DNA from 3 places in the Streptomyces sp. NPDC015171 genome. Region 2 is predicted to be linked to each of the others. Evidence: riboswitches for the same ligand, from Rfam matches in the RefSeq annotation. Region 2 holds a riboswitch; each other region holds the start of a gene.
What was found. A riboswitch is a leader RNA that binds a small molecule or an ion and turns the genes downstream of it on or off. The one in region 2 is predicted to bind cyclic di-AMP.

Region 1 (7,673 bases), on a different contig from region 2:
GGTGGAGCTGGCCACCTGGCGGTTCGCCACCGAGCCGCTCACCCTCGGCGGCCAGGACATCGCGGCGGGCGATCCGGTGCTCGTCGTCCTCGCCGCCGCCGACCGGGACCCGGAGCGGTTCGCCAATCCGGACGTGCTGGACCTCGCCCGCCGCGACAACCAGCACCTCGGTTACGGCCACGGCATCCACTACTGCCTCGGCGCCCCGCTCGCCCGCCTGGAGGGCCAGACCGCGCTGGCCACCCTTCTCACCCGGCTGCCCGACCTGCGGCTCGCCGCCGACCCGGCCGACCTGCGCTGGCGCGGCGGACTCATCATGCGCGGCCTGCGCACGCTCCCGGTCGAGTTCACACCCACCGCGTGAACCGGAGACGTTCACTTCTGTGATCTTCACGTGATCTGCGCGGCATTAACTTGTGACAAGTGATCGTCTGCCTATACGTTCACCCCTCAGTGTGGCGCGGAGTTTCGGCGCCCACCGCTCCAGCTGTCGCTCGAAAGGCTTCCGCATGCTCTCCGGGAACGGTCGACACCGTCGCCCCCGTCAGGCTCCGGCCCTCCTCGTCGCGGCCGGAGTGACCGGCTCCGCCATCGCCATCCCGCTCCTCGGCGCGGCGAGCGCCAACGCGGCCGAGGGCACCACGTGGGACAAGGTGGCCGAATGCGAGAGCGGCGGCTCCTGGAGCGCCGACACCGGCAACGGGTACTACGGCGGCCTGCAGATCTCGCAGGACGACTGGGACACGTACGGCGGCGGGCAGTACGCGGGCAGCGCCGACCAGGCCAGCCGCCTCCAGCAGATCTCCGTGGCCGAGAAGATCCTCGCCGACCGGGGCACGACGCCCTGGGCCACCTGCGCCCTGCTGTCCGGCCTGACCTCGGACTCAAGCTCCGTGGACGTCGACACGGGCGTCGGCGGCTCCGGGGGCGGCAGCGGCTCGGGAGACACGTCCGGGGCCGGCGACTCCGGTTCGTCGGACGACTCCCACGGCTCCGACTCGTCCGGTTCGCCCGATTCTCCGTCCTCCACGGATGCCGACTCCGACGCCAACTCCGGCTCCGGCACGGGCTCCTCCTCGAAGGAGACCGGAAAGCCGTCCGCGAAGCCGGGCGAGGACTCCGGCAAGGACGCGGGCAAGGGCTCCGGCAAGGACACCGGTTCCAGCGGGAGCGACACGCCCGAGTCGGGCAAGTCCACCCCGCCGGCGACCGGCGGCCCGCGGGAGACCGAGGGGTCCCCCACGGCCACCCCGGACGCCGGGATCGCCGACAACCCCCAGCAGGCCGCCGGTGCTTGGAGCCTGGTCGACACCGGGTCCCTCGCCAGCGGCGGACGGCACCGGGGTGCGAGTGCGGACGAAGGTGCGGGAAACGGACAGGAGGCCGCCTCCTCGGGCCGGCACGCCTCCCGTGAGCCCGGCACCTACACCGTCCGCGAGGGCGACACCCTCTGCTCCATCGCCGACTCCCTTGACGTCGACGGCGGATGGCGGGCGCTGTACGCGGGGAACAAGGAGTCCGTCGGGTCCGACCCGAACCACATCTCCGCCGGTCAGACCCTGGAAGTTGGGGACGAAACAGGCGGTAAGTAGCGGGAGTTGACGCCCCACTTAGAGCCTAATGTCCGATTTGGCGAAAGTGTGGGATGAGTCTCAGAAGCCCTGATCGTCTTTGAAATTCCGGCGATCGCCTGCCTACGGTCAAGGCCGCTCGTCACCACGGGCCCCGGTGCCGCAACGCCGAATCCTGCCAGCGGCCGTCCGGGAACAGTCGACGCGTCAAGCGCCGTAGGCAGGAGCGGGGGACCCAAGGTAGGCGCCGGAACCAGCACTTGAGGCTGGAACCGGCTGGGGGTGAAGCCGCACTCCGCGCAAGCGGGAGGTGCGGCCGGGCAACTCAACCGGCCCGAACCCGACAGCTCACCTCGCAGGCGTCGGTGAGGGGATCGATCCATGCTGTTTTCCGGCAAGGGCAAGCACCGTCGTCCGTCCAAGGCCGTCCGCGCCGTCGCGCTGGCCGGTGTCACCGGCGCCGCCGTCGCCGCCCCGCTGATGGCGGCCGGCAACGCCTCCGCGGCCACCACCTCCGAGTGGGACACCGTCGCCCAGTGCGAGTCCGGCGGCAACTGGTCCATCAACACCGGCAACGGCTACTACGGCGGTCTGCAGTTCTCCGCCTCCACCTGGGCCGCGTACGGCGGCACCGCCTACGCCTCGCAGGCGAACCAGGCCACCAAGGCCCAGCAGATCGCCGTGGCCGAGAAGGTCCTCGCCGCGCAGGGCAAGGGCGCCTGGCCGGTCTGCGGCACGGGCCTGTCGAGCACCCCCAATGGCGGCTCCGCCCCGACGACCCCGTCGGCCCCGTCCACCCCGTCGACCTCCACGCCGGACTCGGGCAGCACCACCACCCGCTCCTCCGACGGGCAGGCCGCCTCCCGCTCCGCCGAGCGCCCGGCCGCCTCCGCCAAGAGCGAGACCGTCACCACCCCGACCGGCAAGACGGTCAAGAAGGGCGACGGCGAGTACAAGGTGGCCGCGGGCGACACCCTCAGCACCATCGCCGAGAAGCACAAGGTCAAGGGCGGCTGGCAGAAGCTGTTCGAGCTGAACAAGGACATCGTCCAGGACGCCGACCTCATCTACCCGGGTCAGCAGCTGCACCTGAAGTGACCTCCGGCTCCGGCCGGACCACGGGCCCGCACCCTTCCGCGGGCCCCGCCGCAGGGCCCCGTGCGGGCCACCCCCGTCCCCACGGGCTCCCCGCCCCGGTGCGTGTTCCCCCGTACGCACCGGGGCGGGGCTTTTTCGCGTCCGCCGCGCCCCTTCCCTTTGTTTCGTGAAGAAACAAAAGGTACCGTCGGCCTGTCCACGGGACGGTCGGTCGGTGGCCGACGCCTCAGGGACGGTTAGGCTCTAGTCGCAAGGCACACCAGCCCCGCACAACCAGCGTCACATCCACGAAGGAGATGCTCGTGCCGTCCATCGACGTCGTCGTAGCCCGGGAAATCCTGGACTCCCGAGGCAACCCCACGGTCGAGGTCGAGGTCGGCCTCGACGACGGCAGCACGGGTCGTGCCGCCGTCCCGTCCGGCGCCTCGACCGGTGCCTTCGAGGCCATCGAGCTGCGCGACGGTGACCCGAACCGCTACCAGGGCAAGGGCGTCGAGAAGGCCGTCCTCGCCGTCATCGAGCAGATCGGCCCCGAGCTGGTCGGCTACGACGCCACCGAGCAGCGCCTGATCGACCAGGCCATGTTCGACCTGGACGCGACCGACAACAAGGGTTCGCTCGGCGCCAACGCCATCCTCGGCGTCTCGCTCGCCGTCGCCCACGCCGCCTCCGAGGCCAGCGACCTCCCGCTCTTCCGCTACCTGGGCGGCCCGAACGCGCACCTGCTGCCGGTGCCGATGATGAACATCCTGAACGGCGGCTCGCACGCCGACTCCAACGTGGACATCCAGGAGTTCATGATCGCCCCGATCGGCGCGGAGTCCTTCTCCGAGGCCCTTCGCTGGGGCACCGAGGTCTACCACACCCTCAAGAAGGTCCTGAAGGGCAAGGGCCTGTCCACCGGTCTCGGCGACGAGGGCGGCTTCGCCCCGAACCTGGACTCCAACCGCGCCGCCCTCGACCTCATCCTCGAGGCCATCAAGGAGGCCGGTTACGTCCCCGGCCAGCAGATCGCCCTCGCGCTCGACGTCGCCGCCTCCGAGTTCTACAAGGACGGCAAGTACCTCTTCGAGGGCAAGGAGCGCTCCGCCGCCGAGATGACGGAGTACTACGAGGAGCTGGTGGCGGCCTACCCGCTCGTCTCCATCGAGGACCCGCTGTTCGAGGACGACTGGGCCGGCTGGAAGGTCATCACCGACCGTCTCGGTGACAAGGTCCAGCTGGTCGGCGACGACCTGTTCGTCACCAACCCGGAGCGCCTGGCCCGCGGCATCGAGGACGGCGCCGCCAACGCCCTGCTGGTCAAGGTGAACCAGATCGGCTCGCTCACCGAGACCCTGGACGCCGTCGAGCTGGCCCAGCGCAGCGGCTTCAAGTGCATGATGTCCCACCGCTCCGGCGAGACCGAGGACGTCACCATCGCCGACCTGGCCGTCGCCACCAACTGCGGCCAGATCAAGACCGGCGCCCCGGCCCGCTCCGAGCGCGTCGCCAAGTACAACCAGCTGCTGCGCATCGAGGAGATCCTCGACGACGCCGCGGTGTACGCCGGCCGCAGCGCCTTCCCGCGCTTCAAGGGCTGAGCCGTACAGGGTCACAGCTGAGCCAGTCGTACGTACGTCCCCGTACTCGGTCCCGTACCGTGTGCGGGGACGTACGCGCGTGGAACGGGAGGCGGGGAAGATGGCCGTGAAGGACCGTGACCGGTTCTCCACCGCGACCAGGCTGCGGCTGCTCGGCGAGCAGACGGCGGCCCGGGTCTACCGCTCCCAGGCCAAACGGCAGGTCCGCCGCTCCCGGCTCACCGGCCGCGCGGCCCTGCTCGCGCTGGTGCTGTGCTCGCTGGTCGTCGCCCTCGCCTACCCGATGCGGCAGTACGTCTCGCAGCGCGCGGAGATCGCCGACGTCCGGCGCAAGCAGGAGCAGGCACGCGAGCGCGTCGAGCAGCTGCGCGACCTGAAGGCCCGCTGGCAGGACGACGCCTACGCCGAGCAGCAGATCCGCCGCCGGCTGCACTACGTGATGCCCGGCGAGACGGGGTACGTGGTCGTCGACCCCGGCGCGGCCCGGCCCTCCCGCGCCGACCTCGGGGCCGCCCAGCGGCCCTGGTACGCGAACGTCTGGGACGGGGTCGACAAGTCCGACGCCTCCGACCAGTGACCGGCCCGCCGGGCCGGGAATCCGACAGAAAGCCATTCTGGAAGCAGTCATGGAAACGCCTCCGCCGCCCACTCCGCGCACCGAGCCCACCGACGCGGACGTAGCGGCCTTCAAGCAGCAGCTGGGCCGTCCGCCGCGGGGCCTGAGGGCCATCGCGCACCGCTGCCCGTGCGGTCAGCCCGACGTCGTGGAGACGGCGCCGCGCCTGCCCGACGGCACGCCGTTCCCGACGGTCTACTACCTGACGTGCCCGAAGGCGGCCTCCGCCATCGGCACGCTGGAGGCGGACGGCGTCATGAAGGAGATGACGGCGCGGCTGGGGACCGACCCCGAGCTGGCCGCCGCGTACCGGGCCGCGCACGAGGACTACATCCGGCGCCGGGACGAGATCGAGGTCCTCGCGGGCTTCCCGAGCGCGGGCGGCATGCCGGACCGGGTCAAGTGCCTGCACGTGCTGGTCGCCCACTCCCTGGCCGCGGGACCGGGCGTGAACCCGCTCGGCGACGAGGCCCTGGCGATGCTGCCGGAGTGGTGGCGCAAGGGCGCGTGCGTGACGCCGCCCGGCGCCGGGTGCCAGGCGGAGGACGCGAAGGACGCGGAGGACGGCGCGGGCCGCGCTGCGGCCGGCACCGCAGGGGAGGACGAGCAGTGACCCGTGTGGCCGCCGTCGACTGCGGCACCAACTCCATCCGGCTGCTGGTCGCCGACGCCGACCCCGCGACGGGCGAACTGACCGAGCTGGACCGCCGGATGACGATCGTGCGGCTCGGCCAGGGGGTCGACCGCACCGGCCGGCTCGCGCCCGAGGCGCTGGAGCGCACCTTCGCCGCCTGCCGCGAGTACGCCGCCGTCATCAAGGAGCACGGCGCCGAGCGGCTCCGCTTCGTCGCCACCTCCGCCTCCCGGGACGCCGAGAACCGCGACGACTTCGTGCGCGGGGTGCTGGACATCCTCGGCGTCGAGCCCGAGGTCATCACCGGGGACCAGGAGGCGGAGTTCTCCTTCACCGGGGCGACCAGGGAACTCACCGGCCGCGACGACCTCGCCAAGCCGTATCTCGTCGTGGATATCGGCGGCGGCTCCACCGAGTTCGTCGTCGGCGACGACCGGGTGCGCGCGGCACGGTCGGTGGACGTCGGCTGTGTGCGGATGACCGAGCGGCACCTGGTGCACGACGGCCGGGTCACCGACCCGCCCGCCGAAGAGCGGATCGCCGCCGTGCGGGCCGACATCGAGGCCGCCCTAGATCTGGCCGAGCGGACGGTCCCGCTGCGCGAGGCGCGCACCCTGGTGGGCCTTGCCGGGTCCGTCACCACGGTGTCCGCGATCGCCCAGGAGCTGCCCGCGTACGACTCCGCGCGCATCCACCACTCCCGGATCTCCCGGGACCGGGTGCGCGAGATCACCGAGTGGCTGCTGCGCTCCACGCACGCCGAGCGCGCCGCGGTCCCGTCCATGCACCCGGGCCGGGTCGACGTCATCGGGGCGGGCGCCCTGGTGCTGCTCGCGATCATGGAGCGGACCGGCGCCGAGGAGGTCGTCGTGAGCGAGCACGACATCCTCGACGGCATCGCGTGGTCGGTGGCGTGAGCCTCATTTATTACTAGCCAGTAGCCACCTGCTGAGCAGGTTGGATAACGTTTGAGCGTGCCGAGGGCCCCCTGGAGGGGCCCTCCGGCATGAGCGCGCGGAAAAGTTCGTGAAGTTCTTCACAAGGAATTCCGTCCGGCCGACCCCTGGAAGGGGTCCGAATGGCCCTTCCGGGGGCCCAAAGGCCGTTTGAACATGTTCAGATGAGGGGTGCGAAGGGGCCCCGGAGTGGCTGGTTCCGAGCGTGCCGTGACGCCCTCGCGGTCGCCCGAACGGCCCGGAGGAGCAGCTCACGCGGCATTGACAACGGGGCGAACCGCCCCGCGGTTCCCCCTTGATCGCATGACCTGCGTCACGCGAGTGGCGGAGGATAACACAGGGCCTGTCAGACCTTGTGAAGGGGCGCACGAGCGACCCCCCGGGGGCGGGTGGATACTCGATGGCATGAGCACCACGGAGCGTCCCAGGATCCTCGTAGTAGGCGGTGGGTACGTAGGCCTGTACGCAGCTCGGCGCATCCTCAAGAAGATGCGCTACGGCGAGGCGACCGTCACGGTCGTCGACCCCCGGTCGTACATGACCTACCAGCCCTTCCTCCCCGAAGCCGCCGCCGGCAACATCTCCCCTCGCCATGTCGTCGTCCCGCTGCGACGCGTGCTGCCGAAGGCGGAGGTCCTCACCGGCCGGGTCACCACCATCGACCAGGACCGCAAGGTCGCCACGATCGCCCCGCTGGTGGGCGAGGCGTACGAGCTGCCCTTCGACTACCTCGTCATCGCGCTCGGCGCGGTCTCCCGCACCTTCCCGATCCCCGGTCTCGCCGAGCAGGGCATCGGCATGAAGGGCGTCGAGGAGTCCATCGGCCTGCGCAACCACGTGCTGGAGCAGCTGGACAAGGCCGACTCCACGACCGACGAGGAGATCCGCCGCAAGGCGCTCACCTTCGCCTTCATCGGCGGTGGCTTCGCGGGCGCCGAGACCATCGGCGAGGTCGAGGACATGGCCCGGGACGCGGCCAAGTACTACAAGAACGTGTCCCGCGAGGACATGCGCTTCATCCTGGTCGACGCCGCCGACAAGATCCTTCCCGAGGTCGGCCCCAAGCTCGGCCAGTACGGCAAGGAGCACCTGGAGAGCCGCGGTGTGGAGATCTACCTCTCCACCTCGATGGACTCCTGCGTCGACGGTCACGTGGTGCTCAAGAACGGCCTCGAGGTCGACGCCAACACCATCGTGTGGACGGCGGGCGTCAAG
Region 2 (7,673 bases):
TCCGGAACCGAGGCCGCGGCCGAGCGCAGCGCCTCCGCCAGCTCGGCGTCCCCCGGCGACGCCTCGCCGATCGCGGGAATGGCGGTGACCACGACCGAGTCGCACGTGTCGTCCGCGAGCGCGGCCGACAGCGCCCGGTGGAAGTCCTCGGCGCGCGCCCCGGTCGTCAGGTCCACCGGCCGCGCCGGCCGCAGCCCCTCGGCGACACAGCGGTCGTACGTCAGCACGCCCAGCGACTCGGAGTTGCCGAGGATGGCCACGCGCGGCCCCGCGGGCAGGGGCTGCCGCGCGAGCAGCAGCCCCGCGTCGACCAGCTCGGTGATCGTGTCGACCCGGATCACGCCGGCCTGCCGGAGCAGCGCGGAGACCGTCGCGTACGGCAGCCGGGTGGCGCGGACCGCGTGCCCCTGCGGTGCCGTGCCGGTCCCCTGCACCACCACCAGCGGCTTCGCCGCCGCCGTCCGCCGGGCGAGCCGGGTGAACTTGCGGGGGTTGCCGATGGACTCCAGGTACATGAGGACGACGTCGGTCTCGGGGTCGTCGTACCAGTACTGCAGGACGTCGTTGCCGGAGACGTCGGCGCGGTTGCCGGCGGAGACGAAGGTGGAGACGCCGGTGACACCGGTCACGCCTCCCCCGCGCCGGTGCAGCCGGGACAGCAGGGCGATACCGATGGCGCCGGACTGGGCGAACAGGCCGATGCGGCCGGCGCGGGGCGGCTCGGGGGCGAGGGAGGCGTTCAGCCGGACGTCCGGGGCGGTGTTGATGACACCGAAGGCGTTCGGGCCGATGATCCGCATGCCGTACGCGCGCGCGGCCTGCACCAGGGCGCGCTGCCGCACGCGCCCCTCCGGCCCGCTCTCGGCGTAGCCCGCGGAGAGCACGACCAGCCCCTGGACGCCGTGCTCGCCGCACTCGGCGACCACGGCGGGCACGTGCGCGGCCGGTACGGCGACGACGGCGAGGTCGACGTGCCCGTCGATGTCCCGCACCGAGCGGTGCGCGGGCACCCCGTCGACCTCCTTGAGGTCCTCAGGGAATGCCTTGTTCACGGCGTGCAGCGGGCCGGTGTAACCGGCGTCGCGGATGTTGCCGAGGACGCTGCGGCCCACCCCGCCGGGGGCGCGGCCGACGCCCACGACCGCGACGGAGCCGGGCGCGAGGAGGCGCCGGACCGAGCGGGCCTCGGCGCGCTGCTCGCGCGCGTGCTGGACGGCGACGGAGCGGTCGGTGGGTTCGAGGTCGAACTCCAGGCGGACGACGCCGTCCTCGAAGCTGCGCTGCTGGGTGTAGCCGGCGTCCGTGAACACCTTGATCATCTTGTTGTTGGCGGGCAGCACCTCGGCGGCGAAGCGGCGGATGCCCCGCTCGCGCGCGACGGCCGCGATGTGCTCCAGCAGGGCGGAGGCGACCCCGCGGCCCTGATGGGCGTCCTGCACCAGGAAGGCGACCTCGGCCTCGTCGGCGGGCGCGGAGGCGGGCAGGCCGTCGGCGCCGATGCGGTCATAGCGTACGGTGGCGATGAACTCGCCGCCGATGGTGGCCGCGAGTCCGACCCGGTCCACGAAGTCGTGGTGGGTGAAGCGGTGGACGTCCTTGGCGGAGAGCCGTGGGTACGGCGCGAAGAAGCGGTAGTACTTCGACTCGTCCGAGACCTGCTCGTAGAAGCTGACCAGGCGGTCGGCGTCATCGGCGGTGATGGGCCTGACGCGTGCGGTGCCGCCGTCGCGCAGCACCACGTCCGCCTCCCAGTGGGCGGGGTAGTGGTGCCGGTCCTGCCGGTCCGCCGAGGTCTGCATGGGCCCCAGAGTACGGCTCGCGTACGACAACGGCGCGAGGCAGTCTGTGGGGGACGGAGAGCCGGACCGAGGCCGCGGTCCGACCTCACACCGGAGCGGGACGAGGGCCCTCTCCGGGCATGCCCCACGATGTGGGAAACTGGTCTAGACAACCCTGAGCACTGAAGGGCAGCAACACATGGCTGAGCGCCGCGTCAACGTCGGCTGGGCCGAGGGTCTCCACGCCCGCCCCGCCTCCATCTTCGTCCGAGCCGCCACGGCCACAGGCGTCCCGGTGACCATCGCCAAGGCTGACGGCAACCCCGTCAACGCGGGCTCCATGCTCGCCGTCCTGGGCCTGGGCGCCCAGGGTGGCGAGGAGATCGTCCTCGCCTCCGACGCCGAGGGCGCGGACGTCGCCCTCGACCGTCTGGCCAAGCTGGTCGCCGAGGGCCTGGAAGAGCTGCCCGAGACCGTCTGAGCACGTCTGAGTACGTCCGCGTACACCTGCGTACGTCTGCGTATGTCTGAGACTGACTGAGCGATCACCGCACAGCACGCCGGAGCCGCGTTCGCCCGCAAGGGCGGCGCGGCTTCGCGGTATGCGCCGACGGGCGTGCCTGTCAGTGGTCCTGTGCGCCAGGGCCGGGTGTGCGCCGGTGGCCGCGTACGCGAGGGCCGTGCGCGCGCCGGTGGCCGTGCGCGCCGGCTCGGTCCACCGGAATCCAGAACCCTGCGTCACAGCCGTTCCGCGCCGGCCGTGCACCCGCCGCGCGACCCAATTCCGGGTACAACCGAATTCGGGCAGCAGAAATGACTCCGCCCCCGAATTACTCTTCTTTGTATACGGCGTCCGTGTTAATGGCGCGGGCTCGAAATGTTTACGGCATGTTGCGAAGTCCTCACACGCTCCGCAGCGCCGGAAAAGCGCAGCCGGTGCGCGCCCGTCGCGCGCTCGGTGTGCAGCGCCGTCAGCGCCCGCGCGCGCTCGCCGTCCCCGCGCGCCACCGCGTCCACGATCGCACCGTGCTCCACCCAGGACTCCACCGGGCTCAGCGGTGCCTCCACCGCGTACATCCAGGCGATCTTGTGCCGCAGCTGGGTGAGCATCGAGGTCAGCGAGGGGCTGCCGGAAGCCTGGGCGAGCGTCTCGTGGAACCAGCCGCCCAGCGAGCGCAGATCGTCGCTGTTGCCGCGCCGGGCCCGCTCCTGGCCCAGCCTGACCAGGCCGCGCAGCACCTTCAGATGGGCCTCGGTGCGCCGCTGGGCGGCCCGGGCGGCGCCCAGCGGTTCCAGCAGCATCCGCATGTCCAGCAGGTCGGCAGCCTCGTGCTCGGCCGGCTCGGCCACGCACGCGCCCGCGTGCCGGCGCGTCACCACGAAGCCCTCGGCCTCCAGGGTGCGCAGCGCCTCGCGCACGGGGACGCGCGAGACACCGTAGCGGCGGGCCAGGACTTCCTCGGTGAGGCGGCTGCCGCGTTCGTAGACACCGGCGATGATGTCGTCCCGGACAGCGGTGCACACCGAGTGCGCCGGAATACGCATGACCGACCTCCGCCTTAATCCCCGTGAAACGCCGACGATGGACGCGTGTCCCGTGACTCTATTCCAATGAGCCGGAATTTCCGACGGCGGGCCGTAATCCATGGATATATTTTTGGACAGCGGACCTGCGGCGCGGCGTGAAAAACGGCGAAAGCCCCGGCTCGGTGAGCCGGGGCTTCGGACGGTGCTGGGGTGGCGTCAGATGTTCACGCCGTGCTTGCGGAGGTAGGCGACCGGATCGATGTCCGAGCCGTAGTCCGGGGTCGTCCGCGCCTCGAAGTGGAGGTGCGGGCCGGTGACGTTGCCGGTGGCGCCGGAGAGGCCGATCTGCTGGCCCGGGAGGATCTTCTGGCCCACCGTGACGCCGATGGACGACAGGTGCCCGTACTGGGTGTACATGCCGTCGGCCATCCGGATCACGATCTGGTTGCCGTACGCGCCGCCCCAGCCCGTGGAGACGACCGTGCCGGCGCCGACCGCGTGGACGGAGGTGCCGCTGGCCGCGTGGAAGTCGATGCCGGTGTGCGAGCCGGAGGACCACAGGGAGCTGCTCGCCTGGTAGCCCGTGGAGACGTAGGAGTGCGCGATCGGGGCGACGAAGGCGTTGAGCCGCTTGCGCTCGGCCTCGCGGGCGGCGCGGGCCTTGGCCTCGCGCACCTCCTGGGCGCGCTGGGCGGCTTCCTTCGCGGCGGCCGCCTCGGCCGCCTTCTGCTCGGCGGCCTGCTGCTGGGCGGCGGCCTGCGCGTCGATCTGCTCGGCGACGCCCTCGGTCGCGGTGAGGACGGGGGTCAGGCCCGTCTGCTCGGGGGAGGTCTCGGCGGCGAGCGCCGGGGAGGCGGCGAGGGTGCCGATGACACCGGTGGTGGTGAGGGCCGCGATGCCGGCCGCCTGGGCCGTGGTCCGCTTGACCCGTCCGGGCTTGCGGTGCTTCCCGGTGGCGCACATGAACGCCATGAAGTGGCTGGTCCTTTCCTTCCTTCTCGCCTACCGGGTTAGCTGACGGGTTCGGAGCAGGAAGGTCTCCTACGGGCCCCCCGCGGTCGCGCGGCGCCCGATTCACCCCAGGGGACGTGGGTCCCCGGCTCCCCTGGCTCGCGCCGTACGGGGACTCGGCGATGACTGTCCGGTGCCGCGGACGCGGCGTACTGCCTGACGAACAGCCCGCATGACGCTACGGCGGCCCGCTTTCAATCCTCAAACGAATCCGGTCTTTTGTAGCGCATCCCACAGGGCAGACGGGCAACCTCCGGCCCAAAACGGGCATCTGAGGAAGAGAGTGGAACAGTGTGGGCCCTCACGACCCGTAGGTCGTGAGGGCCCACACGCGCGCGTGCTGCCGCGCGGCTGCCGCGCGGCGCCGGCCGCTACTCCGCGGTGACGACGGTGACTTCGCCGATGCCGAGCGCCGCCACCGGCTCCTTGATCTGGGACGCGTCGCCGACGAGGACGGTCACCAGACGGTCCACCGGGAAGGCGTTCACGACGGCGGCGGTGGCCTCCACCGTGCCCGTGGCGGCCAGCCGCTGGTACATCGTGGCCTGGAAGTCGTCCGGCAGGTGCTGCTCGACCTGGTCGGCCAGCGTGCCCGCGACGGCCGCCGCGGTCTCGTACTTCAGCGGCGCCACACCGACGAGGTTCTGCACGGCGACGTCCCGCTCGGCGTCGGTCAGACCCTCCTCCGCGACGGTGCGCAGCACCTTCCACAGGTCGTCCAGTGCCGGGCCGGTGTTCGGCGTGTCCACGGAGCCGCTGATGGCGAGCATCGCCGCGCCCGTGCCCTCCGGTGCCGCCCGCAGGACCTGCCCGAAGGCCCGCACGCCGTACGTGTAGCCCTTCTCCTCGCGCAGGACGCGGTCGAGGCGCGAGGTCAGCGTGCCGCCGAGGCAGTACGTGCCGAGCACCTGGGCGGGCCACACCCGGTCGTGCCGGTCGGGGCCGACCCGGCCGATGAGCAGCTGCGTCTGGACGGCACCGGGCCGGTCCACGATGATCACGCGCCCGCGGTCGTCGGCGGTCACCGGCGGCACCGGCCGGGGCTCGCCCGGGGTGCCGGTCCAGGCGCCCAGGGTCTCGCCGAGCAGCTCGTCCAGATCGATGCCGGTCAGGTCGCCGACGACGACCGCGGTGGCCGTCGCGGGCCGCACATGGCGGTCGTAGAAGGCGCGGACGGCCGCGGCGTCGATCTTCTCGACCGTCTCCTCGGTGCCCTGGCGCGGGCGGGACATGCGCGAGGCCGCCGGGAACAGCTCCCTGGACAGTTCCTTGGCGGCCCGGCGGGAGGGGTTGGCCAGCTCGTGCGGGATCTCGTCCAGGCGGTTGCGGACCAGGCGCTCGACCTCGCTCTCGGCGAAGGCGGGAGCGCGCAGGGCGTCGGCGAGCAGGCCGAGCCCCTTGGCGAGGCGGGAGGCCGGGACCTCCAGGCCGATCCGGACGCCGGGGTGGTCGGCGTGCGCGTCGAAGGTGGCGCCCGCGCGCTCGAGCTCGGCGGCGAACTCCTCGGCGGAGTGCCGGTCGGTGCCCTCCGAGAAGGCTCGCGCCATGATCGTGGCGACGCCGTCGAGGCCGGTCGGCTCGGCGTCCAGGGGCGCGTCGAGCAGCACCTCGACCGCGACGACCTGCTGGCCGGGGCGGTGGCAGCGCAGCACGGTCAGGCCGTTGTCCAGCGTGCCGCGCTCGGGGGCCGGGAACGCCCAGGGCCTGGCCTCGCCCGGCTGCGGCTGGGGGTGGAACTCCATGGTGGCGAGCTCGGTCACTTGGCCGTCTCCTCGTTCTCGTTGCCGGCCTCTACGGTCGCTTCCTGCTCCGGGTCCTCGGGGACCCCGGCGTCCTCGACGGTCTCCGGGGACTTCGGCTCGTAGACGAGGACCGCGCGGTTGTCGGGCCGCAGCCGGGCCTTGGCGACCTCCTGGACCTCCTCCGGGGTGACCTCAAGGACGCGCTTGACGGCCGTCAGGGCGAGCTGCGGGTCGCCGAACAGGACGGCGTAGCGGCACAGTTCGTCGGCGCGGCCGGCGACCGTGCCGAGCCGGTCCAGCCACTCGCGCTCCAGCTGGGCCTGGGCGCGCTCCATCTCCTCGGGCGTGGGGCCCTCCGCGGCGAACCGGGCCAGCTCCTCGTCGATGGCGGTCTCGATGACCGGCACCTCGACGTCACCGGAGGTCTTCACGTCGAGCCAGCCCATGGAGGGGGCGCCGGCCAGGCGCAGCAGGCCGAAGCCGGCCGCCACGGCCGTACGGTCGCGGCGCACCAGCCGGTTGTACAGGCGGGAGGACTCGCCGCCGCCGAGGACGGTCAGGGCGAGGTCGGCCGCGTCGCACGCGCGCGTGCCGTCGTGCGGGAGCCGGTAGGCGGCCATCAGGGCGCGCGCCGGGACCTCCTCCTCGACGACCTCGCGCTTCTGCTCGCCGATCGTGTCCGGCAGGGAGCCGTCGCGGGGGGCGGGCTTGCCGTCGTGGGCGGAGATCGAACCGAAGTACTTCTCGATCCAGGCGAGGGTCTGCTCGGGGTCGATGTCGCCGACCACGGAGAGCACCGCGTTGTTCGGCGCGTAGTAGGTGCGGAAGAACCGGCGGGCGTCCTCCAGGGTAGCCGCGTCCAGGTCCGCCATCGAGCCGATCGGCGTGTGGTGGTACGGGTGGCCCTCCGGGTAGGAGAGCGCGGTCAGCTTCTCGAAGGCGGTGCCGTAGGGCACGTTGTCGTAGCGCTGGCGGCGTTCGTTCTTGACGACGTCCCGCTGGTTCTCCATGGACTCATCGTCCAGGGCGGCCAGCAGCGAGCCCATGCGGTCGGCTTCCAGCCAGAGGGCGAGCTCCAGCTGGTGGGCGGGCATGGTCTCGAAGTAGTTGGTGCGCTCGAAGCTGGTGGTGCCGTTCAGCGAGCCGCCGGCGCCCTGCACGAGCTCGAAGTGACCGTTGCCCTTGACCTGCCCGGAGCCCTGGAACATCAGGTGCTCGAAAAGGTGAGCAAGGCCGGTACGCCCCTTGACTTCGTGGCGGGAACCGACGTCGTACCAGAGGCAGACCGCCGCCACCGGGGTCAGGTGGTCCTCGGAGAGCACCACGCGCAGACCGTTGGCCAGCCGGTGCTCGGTCGCTGTCAGGCCCCCGGAGCCTGCCTCGGCCGTGGTCGTGTGACCCATGGGCATGTACGTCCCTTCACGAGCGGAGTCGGTTGTACGAACCGCGGTTTTCCTGCCGTTCCTGCCACTGTATGCAAAGCGTGCGGGGCCTCGGCGGAGTTCCCGCGGGGCGTACGCCCACAGCGGATCGCGTAGCCTGCGTCGGGCCCCCTCCCGGCCGGCTCGCGCGCACCGGGGCGGGCCGGCTCCCCGGCGCCCGCCGGGTCGCCGGG
Region 3 (7,673 bases), on a different contig from region 2:
CCGTCTCCGAGCTGCTCGGCGAGACGGTCGCCGACCGGGACGCCATCGTACGGGCCGCCGACATGGAGCCGACCAGGGCGGGCGGGTGGACGTACTTCCAGGCGGGGGCGCCGGGCCGCGGCATGCAGGCCCTGCGGGTACGGGTGCCCTACGGCTCGCAGGGCGACATCGTGCGCGTCCACCCCGGCGAGGAGTGGCTCCACGTCCTCACGGGCCGCCTGCGGCTGCGGCTCGGCGACACCGTGCACCTGCTCGGGCCCGGTGACAGCGCGCACTTCGACTCGCTCACCCCGCACCGCCTCGCCGCCGAGGACCGCGACGGCGTGGAGCTGCTGTTCGTCCACACCCTGCTGCAGAGCCCCACGGCCACCCTGTGCCTGGGCCCGTCGACCGGAGAGCTGCCATGAGCGATTTCGAGGAGAAGTTCCCCCGCTCCCTGTGGATCCGGCTGATCATCTACATCGCCCTCGGGCATGTGCTGGCCGCGTTCCTCTACCTGCTGTTCGCCGTGGGCGCCAAGGGCTGACCCGCCGCGGGCGTGACATCATGCACGGATGCCCGAGACGTCCGACCCGATCACCGCCCGCTGGCCGCTCGCCGAGCCCCGTACGGCCGACTGGCTGCGGGAGCTGGCGGGGGACGGCATCACCGGATTCATGGCCCCGCCGCTCCCGGACTCGGCCTGGGTGCTCAACGCGATGTACGAGCACGAGCGGGCCCCGGCCGATGTCACTCACGACGCGTACCACCGGGCCCGGGTGGCGGACGGGAGCATCGCACGGCACGTCGTCGGGGACATCGACCTCACCGAGCGGTCGGTGACCACCGGCGGCGGTCTCGGCCGGGCCGAGCATCCCGGACCCGGCTGGCGCCGGCTGCGCTGGGCGGAACTCGCCGCACGCACCGGCGACGCCATGGTGCCCGAGGGACTCCTGCCGTCCTTCCGCTGCTTCCCCTCGGCGAAGCAGGGCGGCAGCTGGCCGCTGCGGATCGCGCCGCCCACCGAGGGCAGCCTGGACCGGGAGAGCTGGAACCGGCTGATCGGGATCCTCACCGAGCACAGCCCGGCGGGCCCGGACACCCGCTGCCTCGCCTACTACAACCCGCTGATGCTCCTGGACTTCGACGGCGAGAACACCCACGTACGGGCCGGCCGGCTCGGGGACGCCGCCCTGCTGTACGACAACCCCGAGGTCAGGTTCAGCCCGTCCAACCTGTGGGCCGAGGACCGCTCCTGGGTCCTGTGCACCGACTACGACCTGTGGGCCAGCAAGCTGTCGGGCCCCGCCCCGCTCGTCGAGGCCCTGCTCCGCGACCCGGAGATCGAGGCCGTCCGCCTGCCCTGGGCCCTCTGACCGCCGCCGGTCAGTCCACCAGCCGGTCGCGCAGCCGCTCGCGGGCCTCGGGGGAGAGGCCGAGGCCCTCGGCGAGGTAGGGCTCGACGCCGCCCCAGGTCTCCTCGATGCTCGCGAACGCCGCGTCGAGGTACTCGGCACGGGCGTCGAAGAGCGGGTTGAGCAGCTCCATCACCTCGGGCGTGTACGCGGTGCCCGGGCTGCCGCCGCGGCGGACCTTGTAGCGGCGGTGCTTGGCATTGGACTCCAGGTAGTCGGCGACGATCGCCTCGCGCTCGACACCGACGGCGAGCAGGGTGACGGCCACGGAGATGCCCGCGCGGTCCTTGCCGGCGGCGCAGTGCATCAGCGCGGGCACGCTGTCCACCGCGAGCGCGTGCAGCACCCGGGAGTGCTCGGCGGTGCGCTCCTTGACGATCTTCCGGTAGGAGGCGATCATCCGGGCCGCCCCCTTGCCGTCGTCGAGCAGCGCGCGCAGCTGGTCGAGGTCGCCGTCGCGGACCATCTTCCAGAACTCGGCGCCGTCCGCCGGGTCGCTCAGCGGCAGATTCACGTTCCGCACCCCGGGCAGCGCGACATCGGGGCCTTCCAGCCTCTGGTCGGCGGCGTTGCGGAAGTCGAAGATCGTGTGCAGGCCCAGGGAGGCGAGGAAGGCCGCGTCCTCCTCGGTCGCGTGCGCGAGATGACCGCTGCGGTACAGCACTCCGTGGCGCACCCGCCGCCCGTCCACGGTGGGCAGTCCGCCCACGTCGCGGAAGTTGCGGACGCCGGCCAGCTCCGGCTCGGTCGACGGGACCTGCTGCGTCACGAGGGGCTCCTCCCGGTCGGCCCCGCCGCCGCTGCTCGGCGGTGGGCGCTCAGTCGACCATACGGCATCGGTTTCCTGGGGCAATGAGTTGTCCACAGGCATTGTCAGCAGGGTCCGCGGCCCTTGATGATGTTGGCACTTGAGCGGATCTGTTGGCACCTGTGAGGTCTCGATGGTGGACATCGCCGAAGACGGTCGTACCTGGCTCCTGTCGGGCCCCGGCAGCAGCTATGCCCTGCACCTCACCGCAGCGGACGAGCTGCTGCACCTGCACTGGGGGCCGCGGATCGCCCTCGCCGACGCCGAGGCGCTCGCGGCACACCCGCTGCCCGCTTACTGGGCCTTCGAGTCCCCCCTCGACGGCCGCGAGGAGTACCCCGTCGAGGGCGGCCCCCGCTTCGTCCGCCCCGCTCTCTCCGTGCGCACCGACGAGCGCCGCGGCACCGAGTGGCGCTTCGAGTCCTACCGCGCGGAGGGCGACGAGCTGCGGCTGCGCTTCGACGACGACGGCGTGGGCATCACGCTGCACTACCGGATGCGCGGCGACGTCGTCGAGCGCTGGGTGACCGTCCAGAACGGCGGCAGCTCGCGCGTGGAGCTGCTGCGGGCGGACGCGGCCACCTGGACCCTGCCCGACCGCGAGGGCTGGCGGCTGTCCCAGCTGCACGGCCGCTGGGCCGCCGAGTCCCGGCTCACCACCGCCCCCCTCACCTACGGCGAGAAGGTCATCGGCAGCCGCCGCGGCCACACCGGCCACCAGCACCTGCCCTGGGTCGCCCTCGACACCGACGCCACCGAGGAACGCGGCGAGGTCTACGGCTGCGCGCTCGGCTGGTCCGGCTCCTGGCGCATCGCCGTCGCCCAACTCCCGGACGCGCGCGTGCAGATCACCGGCGGCGCCGGCCACGACGACTCCGGGCTGCTGCTCCTCGCGCCCGGTGAGTCGTACACCACCCCGGTCTTCGCGGGCCTGTGGAGCGACGGCGGCTTCGGCGGCGCGAGCCGCACCTGGCACGCCTATCAGCGCGCCCATGTGATCCCGGGGGCCGACCGGGACCGCCCGGTGCTGTTCAACTCCTGGGAGGCGACGACCTTCGACATCTCCGAGAAGCAGCAGGCCGCCCTGGCCCGCCGGGCCGCCGAAATCGGCGTCGAGCTGTTCGTGGTGGACGACGGCTGGTTCGGCGCCCGCACCAGCGACCACGCGGGCCTCGGCGACTGGACGCCCAACCCCGACCGGTTCCCGCACGGTCTCAAGCCCCTCGCCGACCAGGTGCACGGCCTGGGCATGCGGTTCGGCATCTGGGTGGAGCCCGAGATGGTCAACGCGGACAGCGAGCTGTACCGTGCCCACCCCGACTGGGTCCAGCACCAGACGGGACGCAAGCGGACGGAACTGCGCAATCAGCTCGTTCTCAACCTCGCCCGCGAGGATGTCCAGGAGTATCTGTGGGAGCAGCTGGACACCCTGCTGTCCAGCGCCCCGGTCGACTACGTCAAGTGGGACTTCAACCGCTGCTTCACCGACGCCGGCTGGCCGGGGGAGCCGTACCCGCAGCGCCTCTGGGTGGACCACGTCCGCGCCCTGTACGCCCTGCTGGACCGGTTGCGGGCCGCGCACCCCCAGGTCGCCTTCGAGTCCTGCTCGGGCGGCGGCGGCCGGATCGACCTGGGGGTGCTGAGCCGCACCGACCAGGTGTGGACCTCCGACAACACCGACCCGCTGGACCGGCTCGCCATCCAGCACGGCTTCAGCCAGATCCATCCCGCGCGCGTGATGGCCGCCTGGGTCACCGACAGCCCCAACACCCAGCTCAACGGGCGTTCCAGCTCCCTGCGCTTCCGGTTCGTCAGCGCCATGGCGGGCGTGCTCGGGGTCGGCGGCGACCTGACGGAGTGGAGCGCGCGGGAGCTGGCCGAGGCCCGGCGGTGGGTGGAGCTGTACAAGGAGATCCGGCCGGTCGTGCAGCACGGCGAGCTGTACCGGCTGCGGCCCCCGGCGGGCGGCCTGAGCGCCGTCCAGTACGTGCGAGGAGCGGAGACGGTCGTCCTCGCCTGGCTCCAGGCGCAGAGCTTCGGCGAGCCGGCGCCGGCGCTGCGGCTGCGCGGACTCGACCCGACGGCATCGTATGAATGCCGTGAAACGGGCGAAGTGTACCGAGGGGCCGTTCTGCTGCACCATGGACTGCGCACCGGGCTCACGGGCGACCTGGACGCGACGGTTATCCGACTGCACCGCATCTGAGCCATCTGCCCGAATTGATGCCTTCGTCCAAACTCGCCGTGGAATGAGGCGTCATGGCCGAGCAGTGCGTGAGCAGCGTCATATCCGTGACCGTGCGTCGCGCGTCATGTCCACGTAATAGCCGTACGGGAAAAGCGGAACGGGCGCGCGGAGACGCGGGAATTCACGCTGGGTGACCATGGATTTTCGTCCGTGATCAGTCGAAACACGGACAACGGGAATCTGTCGCTTGTTTCCACGCGTCTTGCTCGCCTACCTTCGCCCTCAATCCGGTCGGAACGCCGAATCCTGCCGCCGCCCGGAGTCCCCTGACATGTGACCCGTGCCGGCAGGAGCGGGGGACCCGGGTACGACTGCCTGTCCGGTCTCCGCGACAGGCTAGGGGTGCAGCCGTGCGCGCACGGCCGGGCAGCTCCAGCCCGAACCCGACAGCTGACCTCGCAGGCGCCGGAGAGGAATCGCGCCATGCCCGCCAAGGGTAAGCACCGACGTCCCAAGACCCCGCGTTTTTCTCGCTCCATAGCCGCCGCCGGAACCGGCGGTGCCGCCTTGGCCCTGCCGCTCCTCGGAGCCGCCGGAGCGCACGCCGCCCCCGCCGCGCAGCCGGTCTCCGGAAAGGCCGTGCAGTCCCTTCCGGAAACGACGAAGAAGACCTCGGCCCAGTCGGGCGCGGGTGTGCGCACCTACACCGTGCGCGGCGGTGACTGCCTTGCGAAGATCGCGGAGGAGCAGCACGTCGGCGGTGGCTGGCAGCGGCTCTACGCCGACAACCGGCAGGCCGTGGGCGCCGACCCGTCGCTCATCCACCCGGGCCTGAAGCTCAGCATCGGCCGGCAGGCCGCACCGGCCCGCACCGAGTCCGCTGCCCCCCAGCACCCCTCGGCCGCCGCGCGGCCCTCCCAACCGCCCGCCGCCCAGCCCGCCGCCCCGCAGCCCGCCCAGACCTCCGGGTCCGGCAGCGCGCGCACCTCCGCCACCGGCTACCTCCTCCCGGTGACCGGCGCCACCGTCGGCACCAACTACCACGTCGCCGGCAGCATGTGGTCCAGCGGCTACCACACCGGCGTCGACTTCGTCGTACCGACCGGCACCCCGCTCAAGGCCGTCGCCGCGGGCACCGTCGTCTCCGCCGGCTGGGGCGGCGCGTACGGCAACCAGGTCGTCATCAAGCTGAACGACGGCCACTACGCCCAGTACGCCCACCTCTCGCAGCTCTCCGTCTCGGCCGGCCAGAGCGTGAGCCCCGGCCGGCAGATCGGCCTGTCCGGCGCCACCGGCAACGTGACCGGACCGCACCTGCACTTCGAGATCCGCACCACGCCCGAGTACGGCTCGGACGTGGACCCGGTCGCCTACCTCCGCTCGCACGGCGTCGCCGTCGGCTGAGCGCTCCCCCCGCACCACCTGCCTGACACGCCGCCGAAGGCCGGACCCCGATCCCCGGGTCCGGCCTTTGGTGTGTCCGCGTCCAACAGCCCGGAGATCATGTGTATTCCTGGATGGCAAATTCTTTACGAGTGGCTCATCTCACCGTTCGTCAACCCCCGCCTACGGTCGCGTAGGTCACATCCGAAGGGGAATCATGGTCCGACGTGGCAGACGATTCGAAGAATGACAGCAGATCAGTGATCGGGTCGTACGTGGCGGTGGGGGACAGCTTCACCGAGGGCGTCGGCGATCCCGGCCCCGACGGGGCGTTCGTGGGCTGGGCCGACCGGCTCGCGGTGCTGCTCGCCGACCGGCGTCCCGAGGGCGACTTCCAGTACACCAATCTCGCCGTGCGCGGGAAGCTGCTGGACCAGATCATGGAAGACCAGCTTCCGCAGGCCGCGGGCATGGCCCCGGACCTGATCTCCTTCTGCGCGGGCGGCAACGACATCATCCGCCCGGGCACCGACCCGGACGAGGTGGCCGAGCGCTTCGAGCGCGCCGTGGCCCGGCTGACCGAGGCCGCCGGCACGGTCCTGGTGACCACCGGCTTCGACACCCGCGGCGTCCCCGTGCTCAAACACCTGCGCGGCAAGATCGCCACCTACAACGGGCATGTCCGCGCCATCGCCGACCGGTACGGCTGCCCCGTGCTCGACCTGTGGTCCCTCAAGTCCGTGCGGGACCGCAGGGCGTGGGACAGCGACCGGCTGCACCTCTCGCCCGAGGGGCACACGCGCGTGGCGCTGCGCGCGGGGCAGGCACTCGGCCTGGACGTGCCGGCCGACCCGGAGCAGCCGTGGCCGCCGCTGCCGCAGCGGGGCACCCTGGAGATCCGCCGTGACAACGTCCAGTGGGCGCGCGAGTTCCTCGTCCCCTGGATCGGGCGGCGGCTGCGCGGCGAGTCCTCCGGCGACCACGTGACCGCCAAGGGCGCGCTGTCGCCGGACGACATCAAGATGCGCATCGCCTCCGTGGCCTGACCCGCGGACCGGGCCCCGGACCGCTCCAGCGCGGTCCGGGGCCCGGCCGCGCGCGTGCTCACCGCCGGCGCTCGGTCAACGCATCCCGGTCCAGACCCAGTTCCCGGGCGAGGGCGTCGTCCACCCACTCCTGCGCCCGGGACCGCGGCACCGCGCCCGGGTACGACGTCAGCTGCACCGCCAGACCGTCCAGCAGCGCGGTCAGCCGCAGCGCCGTACCCGCCGGGTCCGGGCACCGGAACTCGCCGGCCGCCACCCCCTCGGCGATGACCTCGGCGATCGCCGCCTTCCACTGCTTGTCCAGCTCCCGGCCGACCTCCCGCAGGGCGGGCTCGCGCAGGGCGACGGCCCAGCCCTCGATCCACAGCCGCCAGCCCTTGGCCTGTCCGGTCGGCGCGTACCAGCGCACCGCCGACCGCAGCCGGCGCAGCGCGGTGGTCCGCCGGCCCAGCAGCTTCCGCAGATGCGCGAGGTCGTCCCGGGCCGCGTAGGCGAACGCGTCGGCGACCAGGTTCTCCTTGGTGGAGAAGTGGTACAGCACCAGCGCGTTGCTCACACCGAGGGCGGCGGCGACGTCGGCGATCCGCACCGCCGCCACGCCCCGCGCCTCGATCTGCTCGATGGCAGCCCGCAGCAGCTCCTCCCGCCGCTCCGCCACGCTCAACCGCACTCTCGCCACGCGGTCACCCTAGCCGCTGACCCCGGTGGCGCCTAAGCCGTGTGCACGGGCCCGTCAGCGGTACCAGCCGTAGCGGTCCGCGATCACCGGCAGCCGGTCGGTCACCAGGGCGTGCGCCGCCGCGCGCGGGGTCGTCCCGTCGGCCTCGGCACGGTCGAGCATCAGGCCGACCAGG

Region 1: another riboswitch for cyclic di-AMP. It lies ahead of ACF073_RS17405 (transglycosylase family protein); the one in region 2 lies ahead of ACF073_RS32345 (M23 family metallopeptidase).
Region 3: another riboswitch for cyclic di-AMP. It lies ahead of ACF073_RS33280 (peptidoglycan DD-metalloendopeptidase family protein); the one in region 2 lies ahead of ACF073_RS32345 (M23 family metallopeptidase).

What each region holds. Positions count from the first base shown of each region.
Region 1 covers NZ_JBIBUO010000005.1:473,702-481,374, forward strand. Annotated here, with positions in the region: gene ACF073_RS17395 (cytochrome P450) at 1-364, shown strand, start outside; gene ACF073_RS17400 (transglycosylase family protein) at 510-1,592, shown strand; cyclic di-AMP (ydaO/yuaA leader) riboswitch at 1,774-1,948, shown strand; gene ACF073_RS17405 (transglycosylase family protein) at 1,953-2,669, shown strand; gene eno (phosphopyruvate hydratase) at 2,966-4,252, shown strand; gene ACF073_RS17415 (septum formation initiator family protein) at 4,353-4,829, shown strand; gene ACF073_RS17420 (DUF501 domain-containing protein) at 4,879-5,481, shown strand; gene ACF073_RS17425 (exopolyphosphatase) at 5,478-6,419, shown strand; gene ACF073_RS17430 (NAD(P)/FAD-dependent oxidoreductase) at 6,864-7,673, shown strand, end outside.
Region 2 covers NZ_JBIBUO010000015.1:56,108-63,780, forward strand. Annotated here, with positions in the region: gene ACF073_RS32330 (GNAT family N-acetyltransferase) at 1-1,799, opposite strand, end outside; gene ACF073_RS32335 (HPr family phosphocarrier protein) at 1,978-2,259, shown strand; gene ACF073_RS32340 (GntR family transcriptional regulator) at 2,637-3,323, opposite strand; gene ACF073_RS32345 (M23 family metallopeptidase) at 3,522-4,277, opposite strand; cyclic di-AMP (ydaO/yuaA leader) riboswitch at 4,291-4,448, opposite strand; gene ACF073_RS32350 (M16 family metallopeptidase) at 4,688-6,076, opposite strand; gene ACF073_RS32355 (M16 family metallopeptidase) at 6,073-7,467, opposite strand.
Region 3 covers NZ_JBIBUO010000016.1:76,292-83,964, reverse strand. Annotated here, with positions in the region: gene ACF073_RS33305 (helix-turn-helix domain-containing protein) at 1-407, shown strand, start outside; gene ACF073_RS33300 (DUF6126 family protein) at 404-526, shown strand; gene ACF073_RS33295 (hypothetical protein) at 555-1,355, shown strand; gene ACF073_RS33290 (tyrosine-protein phosphatase) at 1,366-2,163, opposite strand; gene ACF073_RS33285 (alpha-galactosidase) at 2,336-4,408, shown strand; cyclic di-AMP (ydaO/yuaA leader) riboswitch at 4,715-4,868, shown strand; gene ACF073_RS33280 (peptidoglycan DD-metalloendopeptidase family protein) at 4,874-5,794, shown strand; gene ACF073_RS33275 (SGNH/GDSL hydrolase family protein) at 6,034-6,819, shown strand; gene ACF073_RS33270 (TetR/AcrR family transcriptional regulator) at 6,878-7,498, opposite strand; gene ACF073_RS33265 (Glu/Leu/Phe/Val dehydrogenase dimerization domain-containing protein) at 7,553-7,673, opposite strand, start outside.